DNA from 3 places in the Cryptocyanus atlanticus LEGE 06306 genome. Region 3 is predicted to be linked to each of the others. Evidence: predicted binding sites of a transcription regulator. Region 3 holds the regulator's gene; each other region holds the start of a gene.
The links. The regulator NtcA, encoded in region 3, controls nitrogen genes in cyanobacteria. The targets are predictions, from matches to a motif close to GTANCNNNNGNTAC.

Region 1: the regulator NtcA is predicted to act here: its motif matches at 3,431-3,444, upstream of ACWJI7_RS13630 (CbiX/SirB N-terminal domain-containing protein).
Region 2: the regulator NtcA is predicted to act here: its motif matches at 2,680-2,693, upstream of fmdA (formamidase).

Annotation. Positions count from the first base shown of each region.
Region 1 covers NZ_JBSJOZ010000019.1:21,607-26,247, forward strand. The annotation lists gene ACWJI7_RS13605 (anthranilate phosphoribosyltransferase family protein) at 1-770, opposite strand, end outside; gene ACWJI7_RS13610 (hypothetical protein) at 1,046-1,189, shown strand; gene ACWJI7_RS13615 (hypothetical protein) at 1,211-1,408, shown strand; gene ACWJI7_RS13620 (ferredoxin--nitrite reductase) at 1,529-3,088, shown strand; gene ACWJI7_RS13625 (hypothetical protein) at 3,012-3,353, opposite strand; gene ACWJI7_RS13630 (CbiX/SirB N-terminal domain-containing protein) at 3,504-4,641, shown strand, end outside.
Region 2 covers NZ_JBSJOZ010000016.1:20,565-25,205, forward strand. The annotation lists gene ACWJI7_RS12965 (anthranilate synthase component I family protein) at 1-1,151, shown strand, start outside; gene ACWJI7_RS12970 (aminotransferase class IV) at 1,152-2,042, shown strand; gene ACWJI7_RS12975 (hypothetical protein) at 2,102-2,629, shown strand; gene fmdA (formamidase) at 2,754-3,959, shown strand; gene ACWJI7_RS12985 (FmdB family zinc ribbon protein) at 4,038-4,316, shown strand; gene urtE (urea ABC transporter ATP-binding subunit UrtE) at 4,343-4,641, opposite strand, start outside.
Region 3 covers NZ_JBSJOZ010000007.1:66,334-70,974, reverse strand. The annotation lists gene ACWJI7_RS09240 (hypothetical protein) at 1-148, shown strand, start outside; gene dcd (dCTP deaminase) at 161-754, opposite strand; gene ACWJI7_RS09230 (cob(I)yrinic acid a,c-diamide adenosyltransferase) at 754-1,338, opposite strand; gene ntcA (global nitrogen regulator NtcA) at 1,544-2,269, shown strand; gene ACWJI7_RS09220 (DUF3084 domain-containing protein) at 2,329-3,570, shown strand; gene ACWJI7_RS09215 (RuvC family protein) at 3,567-4,025, shown strand; gene ACWJI7_RS09210 (DUF3146 family protein) at 4,003-4,260, opposite strand; gene pth (aminoacyl-tRNA hydrolase) at 4,297-4,641, opposite strand, start outside.

The DNA.
Region 1 (4,641 bases), on a different contig from region 3:
AACAGATCGGTTTCGCCGCAGAGCTGCAGGGCCTTCCAGGCCCTGGCCTCGGTGGGGGGATGCACGAAACCGCTGACCAGCAGGTGGGGCCCGCGATGGGCGGTCCAGAGCAGTTCGAGGCTGGCCACGGGAGGGCGTTTGCCCAGGTCCTCCCGGACCTGGTTGAGGCTGTCGGCCAGGGGGAAGTGATCCGGCTGGTGAATCAGGGCGAGCTGGTGACGCTCCAGGCCCCGCTGGAGTGCGGGCAGCGGCAACGCCCCCAGGTCCAGGCCCAGGGCGGCGAACAGTTCCATGGCGGTCACGCCGTACTTGACCGGCATGCGCGCGCCCCCCTGGAGCACCACCGGCACCCCCGCCGCGGCCAGCACCAGGGCCGTCAGGGGATAGATCGGCGCGGTTCGGGTGCGGCCGTCGAACGGCATGCCGAAACAGAGGGCCTGCCCGGAGCTGACGATGGACGGACCCAGCCGCCGGTAGAGATCCAGCATGCCGGCGAGCTCCTGAGGCTCCGGCCTGCGGATGCGATGCGCAATCAGGAAGGCCCCGATCTGGGCGGGGCTGGCCTGGCCGCTGAGCATCAGCTCGAACGCCTCGGCGGCCTCCTCACGGGTCAGCCCTGAGCTGGTGTGCTCACCGCTGCCGATCTTGCGCAGGTACCGCTTGAACCGCTCCCGGGGGGCCAGTTCGCCGGCGGCGGGCAGGTCCCCGGCGGCGGCCCTGGCCCTGGGGTCGACGCCCTGGGGATCCGATGACGTCGTCGGCGCTGCCATGGGCGTCATCAAAGGGGCAGGCAAGCAAGGTCCGGATGGCAGTCTCTCATCGCCCTTGGGGTCGGTCTGTCGCCGCCAACTCGGTTCGGGGGCCGCCGCGGGGAGCCCTGGGCGCCCCCCCTGATCCGGGGCCCGTGAGGGTCAAGAAGTCTCAAGAGATCCAAAATTCCCCCCAGGGCTGGGCCGCCCCCACGGCGGAGGGCGGATTCCGTGCCATTGGCTGCATCGCCCGGGGGGCCGGGGCGGCGAGAGTCGACACCCATGCAGCTGCGCCAATGCGTCTCGCCGCCTCCATGGGCCTGGTGCTGGGTCTGTTGCACGGCCTCATCGCCGTCGATCTGAGGCAGTCCCGCGCCGCGGCGACCCTCGGGTGGCCCTCCGGCGCCGCAGCCCTCCCGGGAGCCGCCTTCCCATACTGAGCACCTTGACGGAAGCCGCCCATGGCAGGTCCAGGACCGATCACCCGAGGCCAGACCCGACCCCTGGGGGTGGCCACGGCTTTTCTCGGCTTTTTTGTCATCGGCTCCCTGGCCGTCCAGCTCGTGACGACGGCGCAACGCCCGGGGACCGCCGCCGCTCCGGTCGCGCCCGTCGTGGCCCATCAGGCCACCCTGTGGCAGGCCCTGGGCGAGCGCTGAGGCCATCCCCGGGCAGTGCAGCAGTTCAGCTGGGCCGCCGCGGTGCGGTTGGGTAGCTGCGGCCACAGGAGCGATCCGCCCGTCCCTGGAGGATGGGTCGTCGCATCCCCTCATCTCCCCATGGTTCAGGCCTCTGACGCGGGCACCAGCACACCGACTCTCAACAAGGTGGAGCTGGCCAAGGCGGAGTTCTGCGGGCTGGAGCTGGCCCCCCGATTACCCGACCTGGCGCGCAGCGGCTGGGAGAGCCTGGATGAGGCCACCCTCACCATCCATCTGAAGTGGCTGGGAATCTTCTTCCGTCCGGTCACGCCCGGGCGTTTCATGCTGCGGCTGCGCCTGCCCAATGGGGTGATCAGCGCCGACCAGCTCGAGGTCCTCGCCGAGGCGGTGGACCGTTGCGGGGAGCACGGCAGCGCCGACATCACCACCCGTCAGAACATCCAGCTGCGCGGCCTGCTCCTTGAGGACATGCCCCCGCTGATGACCGCCCTGGAGTCGGTGGGCCTGACCAGCCGGCAGTCCGGCCACGACAATCCCCGCAATGTCACGGGCAACCCCCTGGCCGGGCTCGATCCCGAGGAGTTCGTCGACACCCGGCCGTTGGTGAAGGCCATCCAGAGCGCCCTGCTCGGCCCCGGCGGCCCCCGCAACCTGCCCCGCAAGTTCAACGTGGCAGTGGGCGGCGCCCCCGACAGTTTCCTGCTGCACAACGACCTGGCCTTCCTGCCGGCGCTGCGGGAGGGTGAACTGGGCTTCACCGTGATGGTGGGGGGGTTCTTCTCGGCCCAGCGCAACGAGCTGGCGATCCCCCTCGGGCTGTGGTTGCGGGGCGACCAGTTACCCAGCTTCAGCCTGGCCGTGCTGCGCCATTACGAACGGGAGGGAAGCCGGGCCGCCCGCAGCAAGACCCGTCTGATGTATCTCATCGATGCCCTCGGTCTGGAGACCTACCGGGCCGCGGTGCTCGAGTCCTACGGCACCGTCGCCGGTGCCGAGGCCGCCGCCGCAGTCCCCTCCCATGACGGCTCCCATCTGGTCCACCAGCCGCCCCGCGACATCTGTGGTGTCCACCCCCAGAAACAGGAAGGGCTGCACTGGGTCGGCCTGCACGTGCCGATGGGCCGCCTCGAGGCGGAGGCGATGCTGGCTCTGGCCAGCCTCTCCCGCACCTACGGCAGCGGCGAACTGCGCCTGAGCGAAAGCCAGAACGCCCTGATCGCCAACGTGCCGGATGAGCGGCTGGAGGCCCTTCTCGCCGAACCGCTGCTGGCCCGGTTCCGGACGGATCCCACTCCGCTGCAGACCGAGGCGGTGAGCTGCACCGGAAACCGTTACTGCGGCTTTGCCCTGATTCCCACCAAGAGCACCGCCCAGGCCGTGCTCGACGAACTGGACCGGCGGCTGGAGCTGCCCGCTGCGGTCCGCAGCCACTGGACCGGCTGCCCCAACGCCTGCGGCCAGCCCTACATGGGCCAGATCGGCCTGATGGGCGCGAAGACCCGTCGGAACGGCCAGATGGTGGAGGCGGCCCGGATCTACCTGGGCGGCTCCATGGGCTCCGATCCCCGGCTGGCCGAGCTGCACGACAAGGGCGTTCCGCTCAGTGAGCTGCCCGACGTGCTCGAGGAGCTGCTGGTGGAGCGCTTCGGTGCCCGCCGCCGCGATGCGGTGGCCTGAGGGCAGCCCAGCCCCAGGGGGACCTGCGCCGGGCCGGCCACCTGCTGAGATAGGCCGCGTCGAGTGCCTCCAGGGTCGGCCGATCGCCCGGGTCGTGGCCCCCATACAGCAGGGCGATGATCCGGTCCGGATCGAGCGCCAGGGCGGCCGCCTCCTGCCACAGCCGTTCACTCCGTTGCCGGTCGCCTCGCTGGAACTGGGCGTCGGCGATCTGCCCCACCAGCAGGAACACCAGCTGACGGTCCTTCCGTTCGGTGCTGTCCATCGGGCCGACCCCTGCCGTGCGCGTCCATCCCCTTGCTAGGGCGAGCCGCCACCTCCCGGCGACTTCGGGGGCAAAACGTATCAACAGCAACCGTTTGGCCAACGTCCTGCCGGCCCCCGACCCCGTCAGCCTCGACGCGGCGATGCCATCGTGAACGGTACCGCCGCCCGGCCGCGGCCCACGCTTCCTTCCGGCCCGATCCTCCCCCTGGACCGCCCTTCCCACTCCGACCGGTCATCCGAGCTGTCCCCGAGCCGGCTGCCCCCTTCCGGCAGCCCAGAGCGCTGGCCCTGGTTGCAGCGGTTGCGCCGGCTGACCAGCCTGGATCCCCATCCCTGGCTGCAGGCCCTGGAGGCCGGTGGGGTGGACCCCGACGCTGATCTGCTCGCGGTGCTGGTGGAACGCCTGGATGGGCAGGGGAGCGCCCGCCTGTTGCAGTGGTGGCTGACCACCCGCGGACCCGGGACCCCCGGGCGGGACCAGGCCTGGCGCGACCAGCTGGCCCTGGTGGGGCGTCATCGCGATCATCGCTGTGCCGCCGCGCTCCGGCAGGGGTTGGAGCGGGACCTCCAGCCGGCCCTGCTTCCCCTGCTGGGCCACCAGCGCGACCCGGCCGATTTCCCCCTGCTGCGCCAACTGGCCCTGGAGGCCGGCCCGATGGCGCTGCGGCGCCAGGCCCTGGAGGGGCTGGCGGTGGGGCTGAGCGCCTGGCCGCTGCCGGAGCTGCGCCGCACCCTGCGGGACCTGGCCCTGGATCTGGACCCCCTGCTCGCCGGCCAGGCGGTGGATCTGCTGGCCCGGGTGCCCACGGCCCGCCCCGAACTGCTGGTCCTGGCACGCCGCCGGCTGGATCCGATCGTGGCGGAGCGGCTGCGGCGCCGGCTGCGGGCCCTCCCCGTCAGCGCCCTGCTCCTGGTGGTGCATGGCCGCGCCGGTGGTGAGATCCCAGCGGAACTGCAGAACCTGGCCCTGGAGCTGGCCCGCCGCCGCGGGGCGCAGGTCCGGCTCCAGGCGCTGACCGCCGACGCACCGCCGCGTCCCGAGCCCCTGCGCACCTCGCCGGCCGGCGGTGCAACGGAGGCCCCGCTGACCCTGGTGCCGCTCTTCCTGCTCCCCGGAGCCCATGTCCGCCTCGATCTGCCCGCCATCGCCGCCCACTGGCGCCGCAGCGGGCCGGTGCGGCGCCTGCCCTTCCTGGGGGGCTGGCCCCTCTGGCAGCGCAGCCTGGCGGAGGAAGCGGCCGCCGTGGCCGCCGCCGAACCCGACGGCAACGGCCCGGACGCCCGGC
Region 2 (4,641 bases), on a different contig from region 3:
CCTTCGAGGCCCTCGAGCGGATCCGCCGCCGGGGGGGGGACTGGCTGGGCTGGCTGGGGTACGAGGCGGGCGCCTGGGTGGAGCCGGCGGCCCACTGGCGCAGCCCCGGCCTGGCCACCCTCTGGGCGGCCCGCTATGACCCGCTGCTGCGCTTTGATCTTGGTGAGCGCCGGCTCTGGCTGGAGGGCCGCGACCAGCCCCGACTCTCTGCGATGGCCGACGCGATCGAGGCGTGTCCGGCCGCCCACGCCCAGGGCGCCCCCCAGCCCGTCAGCCGGGCCGGCCTCCCCCCCCGTTGCGCGTCGATTCCCGCCACGGCCTGGCGCTGGCACACCGATCCGGACTGTTTCGCCGACCAGGTGGAGCGGATCCGCTCACGGATCGCCTCCGGCGACCTCTTCCAGGCCAATCTCACCGCCTGCTGCGAGACGCTCCTGGCCGAGTGCCCCGATCCCCTGGCCCTGTACGGCCGCCTGCGGGCCCGCTGCCCGGCCCCCTTTGCCGGCCTGGCCGTCGCCGGCGGCGGCGAGCGGGGGCAGGCGGTGCTCTCGGCTTCACCGGAGCGCTTCCTGCGGCTCGATCCGACCGGTCGCCTCCAGACCCGGCCGATCAAGGGCACCCGTCCTCGCCACGGCAATCCCGCCGCGGACGCCGACTCCGCGGCCGAGCTGATCACCAGCGCCAAGGACCGGGCGGAAAATGTGATGATCGTTGATCTGTTGCGCAACGACCTCGGTCGGGTCTGCCTGCCGGGCTCGATCCAGGTGCCCCAGCTGGTCGGGCTGGAGAGCTATGCCCAGGTCCATCACCTCACCTCGGTGGTGGAGGGCCAGCTGAGGCCCGGTCGCACCGTGGTCGATCTGCTGCGGGCCTGCTGGCCGGGGGGCTCGATCAGCGGGGCCCCCAAACTGCGGGCCTGCCAGCGCCTCGGCGAGCTGGAGCCGGTGGCGCGGGGTCCCTACTGCGGCTCCCTGTTCCAGCTCACCGAGGACGGCGGCTTCGACAGCAGCATCCTCATCCGCACGCTGGTGCTGGAGGGCCACCGGCTCAGGGTCCACGCCGGCTGCGGCATCGTTGCTGATTCCGATCCCGCCGGTGAAGCCGAGGAACTGGGCTGGAAGCTCCAGCCCTTGCTCGATGCCCTGAGCTGAATGGATCGCCCCCCGGCCCCCACCCCCGCCATCCCCCCGGCTGCCGCCGCGATCGCCTGGATCGATGGCACCGCCGGCGGGCGCTGGGGGTCGCCAGCGACGCTCTGCCTTCCCCTCGATGACCGGGGCCTGTCCCTGGCCGACGGACTGTTCGAGACCGTGCTGGTGGAGGGGGGGCGGCCGGTGCTGCTGGAGCGGCACCTCGAGCGCTGGTCCGCCGCTGCCGCCCTCCTGGGGATGCCCAAACCTCCCCCCCTGGATCGGATCAGAGCCCTGGCCGGGGAGGCCGTCGCCCGCAGTGGTCTTGATGGCGGCGCCCTGCGGCTGAACTGGAGTCGGGGGGGAGGGGGCCGAGGTCTCGATCCGCCCCCCCCGGGCGAGGGCAAAGCCGATCCGGCCGGGGGCGCTCGCCTCTGGCTGCAGTACAGCCCCTGCCGGCCCCAGTTCGATCCCGTTCGGCTGATCGTCAGTCCCACCGAACGGCGCGATGCCGCCAGCCTGCTCAGCCGCTGCAAGACCTTCGCCTATGGATCGGCGGTGCAGGCCCGCCGCCAGGCCGCCGCCGCCTCCTCCGACGACGCCCTGCTCCCCAGCACGGCGGGGGGGCTCAGCTGTGCCACCACGGCCAACCTGCTGGTGCGCCGCGACGGCCACTGGTGGACGCCGCCCCTGACCAGCGGCTGTCTGCCGGGGGTGATGCGCGGGCGGGCCCTGGACCTGGGTGTGGCGCTGGAGGCACCCTGGCCGCTGGAGGTGGAGTCGCTGCAAGGGGAAGGCCTGCTGTTGAACAGCCTGGGTTGCCGCCCGATCCGCAGCCTGGCGGGGCGCCCCCTGCCGCTCTGGCCGGATCCGGAGCGATTCTGGCGGGGACTGTTCCAGGACCCCGCCTGATCGATCTCGCCTGGGCGATGCCTGGCATAACGTCACTCCACATGGGAGGAGGTGGACACGTGGACGGCAGGTGGGATGGGCCGGAACGGCGCTGGGGCTGGTGGCGGCTGTCGGGTGTGCTGCTGGGTTCCCTCCTGGCCCTGTCGGCCTGCGGGGGCCGCCGCGAAGTGGCGGTTCAGGACGCCGCCCTGGGGGACCCCCTGGTGGAGGTGGACGGGGTGAGGGTGGCGCTGGCCAAGACTTTCCAGCCCGGCGTCTCCAATGGGCTCTACAAGGGTGCCGTCCGGGTCAGCGGTCGGGGGCAGATGGGCGAGGGAACCCTCTATGCCCTCAATGCCGTCTGCAGCCTGGAGGACAGCCCTGGCTGGCCCCCCTACGACAATCTGTTTGGCTATCCGATCGCTGCCGTCTCGGAGGCGGAGCCGTTGTCAGCCCAGCAACGATGGCAGATTCTTTATCATTTTGATGGCCGGATCGAGTCCAAAGGTGAGCTGAAGCCCCAGCCCTGGATGGCCCGTCTCAAAGACAATCTCTGCCGCCGGGGCGACTTCAACGACAGCACCGCCCGCCCCGCCCCGAGGGTCTGATCAGGCCGGCCGCTGGCGGAACTCCCCCCAGCGGGGACTCGACGAATCCGGTATCCGATGAGACTTACAGGCTGGGGTCTCTCGCCTTGGATGACCATGAAATCCGCTCACGGGTCTTGCGTCCATGCCCAAAACTCTCTTCAAGGTTGATCTCACCAAGTCGATGGATCAACAGGACATGCCCGGCCACAACCGCTGGCATCCTGATATTCCCGCCGTCGTCTCGGTCAACCCTGGGGAGGTGTTCCGGATCGAATGCAAAGACTGGACGGACGGCCAGATCAAGGATAACGATGACCCGCAGGACATCGCTGACGTCAATCTTGAGGTGGTCCATGTCCTGAGTGGTCCCATCTGGGTGAACGGAGCCCAGCCTGGTGACATCCTCGTGGTCGATATTCTGGACGTGGGAGCGCTCCAGGGTGATGAGTGGGGCTTCACTGGAATCTTTGCCAAAGAGAACGGCGGTGGGTTTCTCACCGATCATTTCCCCAAGGCCGCCAAGGCCATCTGGGACCTTGAGGGCATCTACACCAGTTCCCGCCACATCCCCGGTGTCCGTTTCGCTGGCATCACCCATCCAGGGCTGATTGGTTGTGCCCCCTCCCACGAATTGCTGCGGGAATGGAATCGGCGCGAAACCGAACTCGTGAACACGGCTCCGGATCGGCGCACCTACGGGGCCGGACTCTCCGGCAGCGAACCGGTGCTGGCCGCCCTGCCGAATCCGAACAGCGCCATCCTCGGCACCGTGGGGGCAGCTGATTTCGAGCGCATCGCCAATGAAGCGGCCCGCACCGTCCCCCCCCGGGAGCATGGCGGCAACTGCGACATCAAGAATCTCACCAAGGGCACCAAGATCTATTTCCCCGTATACGTGGAAGGTGCCAAGTTGTCCATGGGGGACATTCACTTTTCACAGGGTGATGGTGAGATCTCCTTCTGCGGGGCGATCGAAATGTCCGGCTATCTCGATCTACATGTTGAGATCATCAAGGGAGGTGTGGAGAAATATGGGATGGTCAATCCCATGTTCAAAACAAGTCCGGTTGAGCCTCATTTCACCGATTATCTCGTCTTTGAAGGCATCTCCGTCGACGAGTTTGAAGGAAAACAGTACTACATGGATGTGCATATTGCCTACCGCAGGGCCTGCCTCAACGCGATTGAGTACCTCAAGAAGTTCGGTTACAGTGGTGAGCAGGCCTACCTCCTGCTCAGCTGTGCGCCTGTGGAAGGGAGGATCAGTGGGATTGTGGATATCCCGAATGCCTGCTGCACCCTGGCCATTCCCACTGCGATCTTTGACCAGGACATCCTTCCTTGTTGAAGCTGGCCCCCGTCACACTGGCATCGCCAGTTGTTGGGGCTGAACACTCAGTCCCATTTTCATTGTTGAACCAGTCCCATGCCCGTTTACGAGTACAGCTGCACGAATGGCTGTGAGAATTACGATATCTGGCGCCCCATGGATCAGCGTCAGAGCGAAACGGATTGTCCACTTTGCGGTGGCCACGGCTCTCGGGTCTTCAACCCACCTATGACGGTCACCGGACCGTTGCGGCTGAAGCGGGAGGTCTCGGAGCCTCGCCTGATCCGGAAGGAGCAGCCAGGTTCACCGTCCACCGGTCCGCGCTTGCGTGATGGCGGCAGCAGCCGCCCCTGGATGTTGAACAGGGGCTGTTGATTGCCGTACCCGCTGGTTGCGGAGGGTCAGACAGTGAGAAATTCCTCAACGATCGCATCCGAGAGGTTCTCGGTAGGTCCGCTGGAGACGATACCGCCCCGCTGCATTGCGTAGTAGTAATTGGACTGGCGTACGAAGTGAAGATGCTGCTCCACCAGGAGCACACTAATACCCGTCTCTTTCATAATTCGTTGGACGGCATGTTCAATGTCCAGAATGATGGACGGTTGGATCCCCTCTGTTGGTTCATCAAGCAGCAATAACTTTGGTTTCCCCAACAGGGCACGCGCAATAGCCAACTGTTGCTGCTGGCCACCACTGAGAT
Region 3 (4,641 bases):
CGGCGCTCCCAGCGGTGGGGCCGGGCGGGCCGACGGGGCGCCCCCCTTCGTGCTCAATGGCCAGGTGATCGGATCCTGCAGCAGCGGGCTGCCCTGTCTGAATCAGATCCGCCGCGCCATGGGCCTGCCCCAGACAGGGTGGCGCTAGCCCTCTCTGCCCTCACACCTTCGCCAGGGTCACCCGCTCCGGCTGGTGCTGATACTTTCCCGCCCGGTCGCTGTAGGTGGTGTCGCAGGGATCTCCCTCGAAGAACAGGAGCTGGGTGATGCCCTCATTGGCGTAGATGCGGCAATCGGCGCCGGAGGAGTTGCTGAACTCCAGGGTGAGGTGTCCCTCCCAGCTGGCCTCGGCGGGCGTGGTGTTCACGATGATCCCCAGGCGGGCGTAGGTGCTCTTGCCCAGGCAGATCACGGTGATGTTGGCCGGCACCCGCAGCTTCTCCAGGGCCACCCCAAGGCCGTAGGAGTGGGCCGGCAGGATGAAGTAGGCCCCGTCCTCGTCGTGCTGGAGCGGGGCGGGCTCCAGGTTGGCCGGGTTGAACCGTTTCGGGTTCATCACCGTGCCGGGCACATGGCGGAAGATCAGGAATTCCTGCGGCGACAACCGCAGGTCGTAGCCGTAGGAGGAGCAGCCGTAGCTCAGCACCGGCGCGGCCCGGTTATCGGGATCGAGGTGACGCACCAGGCCGGCCTGGAAGGGCTCCAGCATCCCGCCGGCGGCCTGGGCGTGGATCCAGCGGTCGTTCTTGAGCATCAGCCGCCCCTCCGCAGCTGGGTGACCTGATCCGCCATGGCCAGCAGGTCCTGCGGCATCACCGGCCCGGTGAGGATCACATCGAGATGGGCCGGCCGCTGCTCCAGGGTGGCCACCACCTCCGGCGCAGCCAGGAAGCCGAGCTCGATCGCCAGACCCAGCTCATCCAGCACCAGCAGGTCGATGGTGGCCGCGAGCAGCTGCTCCCGGCTGAAGGCCCACACCTGCTGAACGGCCGCCCCCACCTCGGCGGGGAGGTCGCTGGAGGGTTCGCTCAGGCAGGCGGGAACGGCCGGACGCAGCCACTGCAGACGGCCGCACAGCCGGAGCGCCTGGCCGGGGCCCTGATCCACGCCCCCCTTGAGGAACTGGCTGATCAGCACGCGGCTGCCCAGGCCGGCGCTGCGCAGGGCCTGGCTGAACACCCCGTCGAAACTGCCTCGGAACGGTGCGGTGTGCACCTGCAGCAGCCCCTCGGGCCGCGCCAGCAACGGCCGCGGCCGGCCCGCCGCCGGACGGGCCGCGGGAACGGGCCGCAGGGGATGCCGGGGTTCATGGGGTGGGCTGATCAGGCTGACCGTCATCAACACCCCATCGGAGACGCGATGCTGAATGTAGCGGTGACGGGCCGCTTCACAAGGGAATGGCACCATCCCTAGCGCAAACATCCGTACCACCCCCAGGGGGGGCTCCCAGGCCAGCCGGGCTCGGATGAACAGCGAGTGTGTCTTTCGCTACACGCCACACCGGTGCCGATCCGTAGCTTCCAACCACAGCTCTTCCGCCCCAATGGTCGGCGCCATGCGCGGATTCAGCCGCACCAGCACCACTCCGCCCCCCCAGGCCGGCCTCACCACCGCTGGCAACGGTTCGGCCACCTTGCTGGAAGTGATGCGCGGCCTCACCGGCTGCTCCATCGAGACGGTTGAGCGTGGCAAGACCATCTTCTTCCCGGGAGACCCTGCCGAGCGGGTCTATCTGCTGCGCCGCGGCGCGGTGCGGCTCTCGCGCGTCTATGAGTCGGGGGAGGAGATCACCGTGGCGCTGCTGCGGGAGAACAGCCTGTTCGGTGTGCTCTCCCTGCTCACTGGCCAGCGCTCCGACCGCTTCTATCACGCCGTCGCCTTCACCCGGGTTGAACTGGTGGCCGCGCCGGCCGCCTCGGTGAAACGGGCGATCGAACAGGATCCGAGCGTCGGGCTGTTGCTGCTGCAGGGACTCTCCTCCCGCATCCTCCAGACCGAAACGATGATCGAAACCCTCACCCACCGGGACATGTCCTCCCGGCTGGTGAGCTTCCTGCTGGTGCTCTGCCGGGACTTCGGCGTGCCCAGCTCCGATGGCATCACGATCGACCTGCGCCTTTCCCACCAGGCGATCGCCGAGGCGATCGGCTCCACCCGGGTCACGATTACCCGGCTGCTGGGCGATCTGCGCCAGGCGGGGCTGGTGCAGATCGACCGCAAGAAGATCACGGTGTTCGATCCGGTGGCCCTGGCCAAGCGGTTCAGCTGACCAGGGCCACCGGCCCCGGGGCGACGAGACACCGATACTGAAGCTCTCCGCCCTGCGCCGTGTCCGCCTGGCTGCTCATCCTCGCCCTGCTGGTGCTCGGTGGGGTGCTCGCCACCCTCGGGGATCGCCTGGGCAGCCGTGTCGGCAAGGCCCGGCTGAGCCTCTTCAACCTGCGCCCCCGCAACACGGCGGTGCTGATCACGGTGCTCACCGGCAGCCTGATCAGCGCCGTCTCCCTGGGGCTGATGCTGGCGGTGAGTGAACGGCTGCGGGTGGGCCTCTTCGAGCTCGACAGCCTCCAGGAGAAGCTGCGGGACAGCCGCTCCAGCCTGGGCCGCAGCGAAAACGCCCTCAAGCGCAGCCGACAGGAGCAGCGGCGGGCCGAGCAGGGGCTGCGCCGGGCCGAGCGGGAACGGCAGGAATCCCGCCGCCAGCTCACCGCCGTGGAACTGCAGGCCAGGCGCCTGCGGGCGGAGCTGCGGCCATTGCAGAACCAGCGAGAGCAGCTGCTGCTGCAGCGGACGCAGCTCAGCCGGGACATTGCCAGCAAGGATCAGGACATCCGCCGCACCGAGGCCGAGCTGGCCCGGGTGAAGCAGCAGATCGCGGCCGGGGAGCAGGAACTGCAGGGCCTCGAGGAGAAGCTGATCGCCCTGCGCCGCGGCGACGTGGTGATCAGCAGCGGTCAGCCACTGGCCACCGCCAAGGTGGCCTTGAAGAATCCAGCCGAGGCCAAGGCGGTCATCGATGCCCTGCTGCGTCAGGCCAACCTGAGCGCCTTTCAGCGGGTGCTCCCCGAGGAGACCCCGAACCGCCAGATCCTGCTTGTCTCGCGTCAGGACATCGCCAAGCTCGAAAGCCTGATCGGCAAGGGAGGCTCCTGGGTGGTGAGCATTCTCTCCGCCGCCAACGTGGTGCGCGGGGAACAGCAGGTGCTGGGCTTCCCCGACCTGCGGCCGAACCGCCAGGTGATCCGCCAGGGGGAACTGATGGCCTCCACTGTGCTCGAGCCCGACGAACGGTCGGTCGTGCAGGTGCGCAGCCGCCTCAACCTGCTGCTGGCGGCGTCCTTCGCCAAGGCCCAGCGCCAGGGATCCATCGCCGATGGGGTTCAGTTCGACGCCGCCACCTTCAATCGCCTCGGGCAGGAACTCACCGAACGCCCCCTCGGGCAGCCGGTGACGCTGGAGGCCATCGCCAGCCGGAATGCCGACACCGCCGACCCGATCGTGCTGACCCTGCAGCCGGTGGAGGCCTCGACCGGGCGGGCCGGGCCTCCGTCCAGGGGCCGCCTGCCATGACCCTGCCGAACGGCGGAGCCCTGGCCGGTCTCGATCCCGGACGCTGCAAGTGCGGGCTGGTGCGCAGTGATCCGGAGCGCCGCCGGATCGGCGAGGCGCTGATCCTGCCGCCGGAGGCGACCTGGACACGGCTCCGCTCCTGGCTGGAGGAGGGCGCGGTGGTCGCCGTGGTGCTCGGCAACGGCACCGGCAGCGGCGCCTGGCACCGGCGACTCACCCCCCTGGCCCCGGTGCTGCTGGTGGAGGAGCGCGGCACCACCCTGGCGGCCCGCGGGCGCTACTGGCAGCTCTTCCCCTGCCGGGGCTGGAAGCGGCTGCTGCCGATGGGGCTGCGCCAGCCCCCACGGGACTGGGACGACGTGGTGGCCCAGTTGCTGCTGGAACGCCAGCTGGGCCATCGCCTCGATCGCCCTCCGCCGGGGGCGGAGCGGCTCAGATCGTCGCCCGCACCGTGAAGGCGTAGTCACCGCCGGGCTCCAACTGGTAATCGGCCCGAAGCAGGAAGCGCAGCAGCGCGTCCTGAATCAGGGCCCGACCCAGGGATGGCTCCACGGACAGTTCGCCGCGATCGAACGACCAGCGGAAGGTCCACTGGAAGCCACCGGCCACCACCTCACCTTCGAGCAGCTGGCTGCTGAAGCTCTGGTGCAGCACCCGGAGCTGGGCGGTGGTGGCGGGAAGACGGCTCACGGATCGGCTGGCGCGGGGGTCGGGGGGAGCCCAGGGTCAGGCAGGACTGGGTTGAAAACTGTTCAGACGGTTGCCCGCCCGCACATAGCCCAGCCGACGGATCAGATCGACGCCGGCCAGCACTTCCGCGAGCACGTCCTCAAGCAGGGGCCGCTCAGCGGCCTCGAAGCGTCCGAGGACATGGGAGACGGTGCGGGCCTTGCGCAGGGCCGGATCCAGCGCCGGAGCACCGATGCCGATGCGGAGGCGGGCGAAATCCTGGTTGCCGAGCTGGGCGATGGTGCTGCGCAGGCCGTTGTGGCCGCCCGCGCCTCCGGAGCGGCGCAGCCGCAGACGCCCGAGGGGAAGATCCATGTCATCGACCAGGACCAGCATCTGATC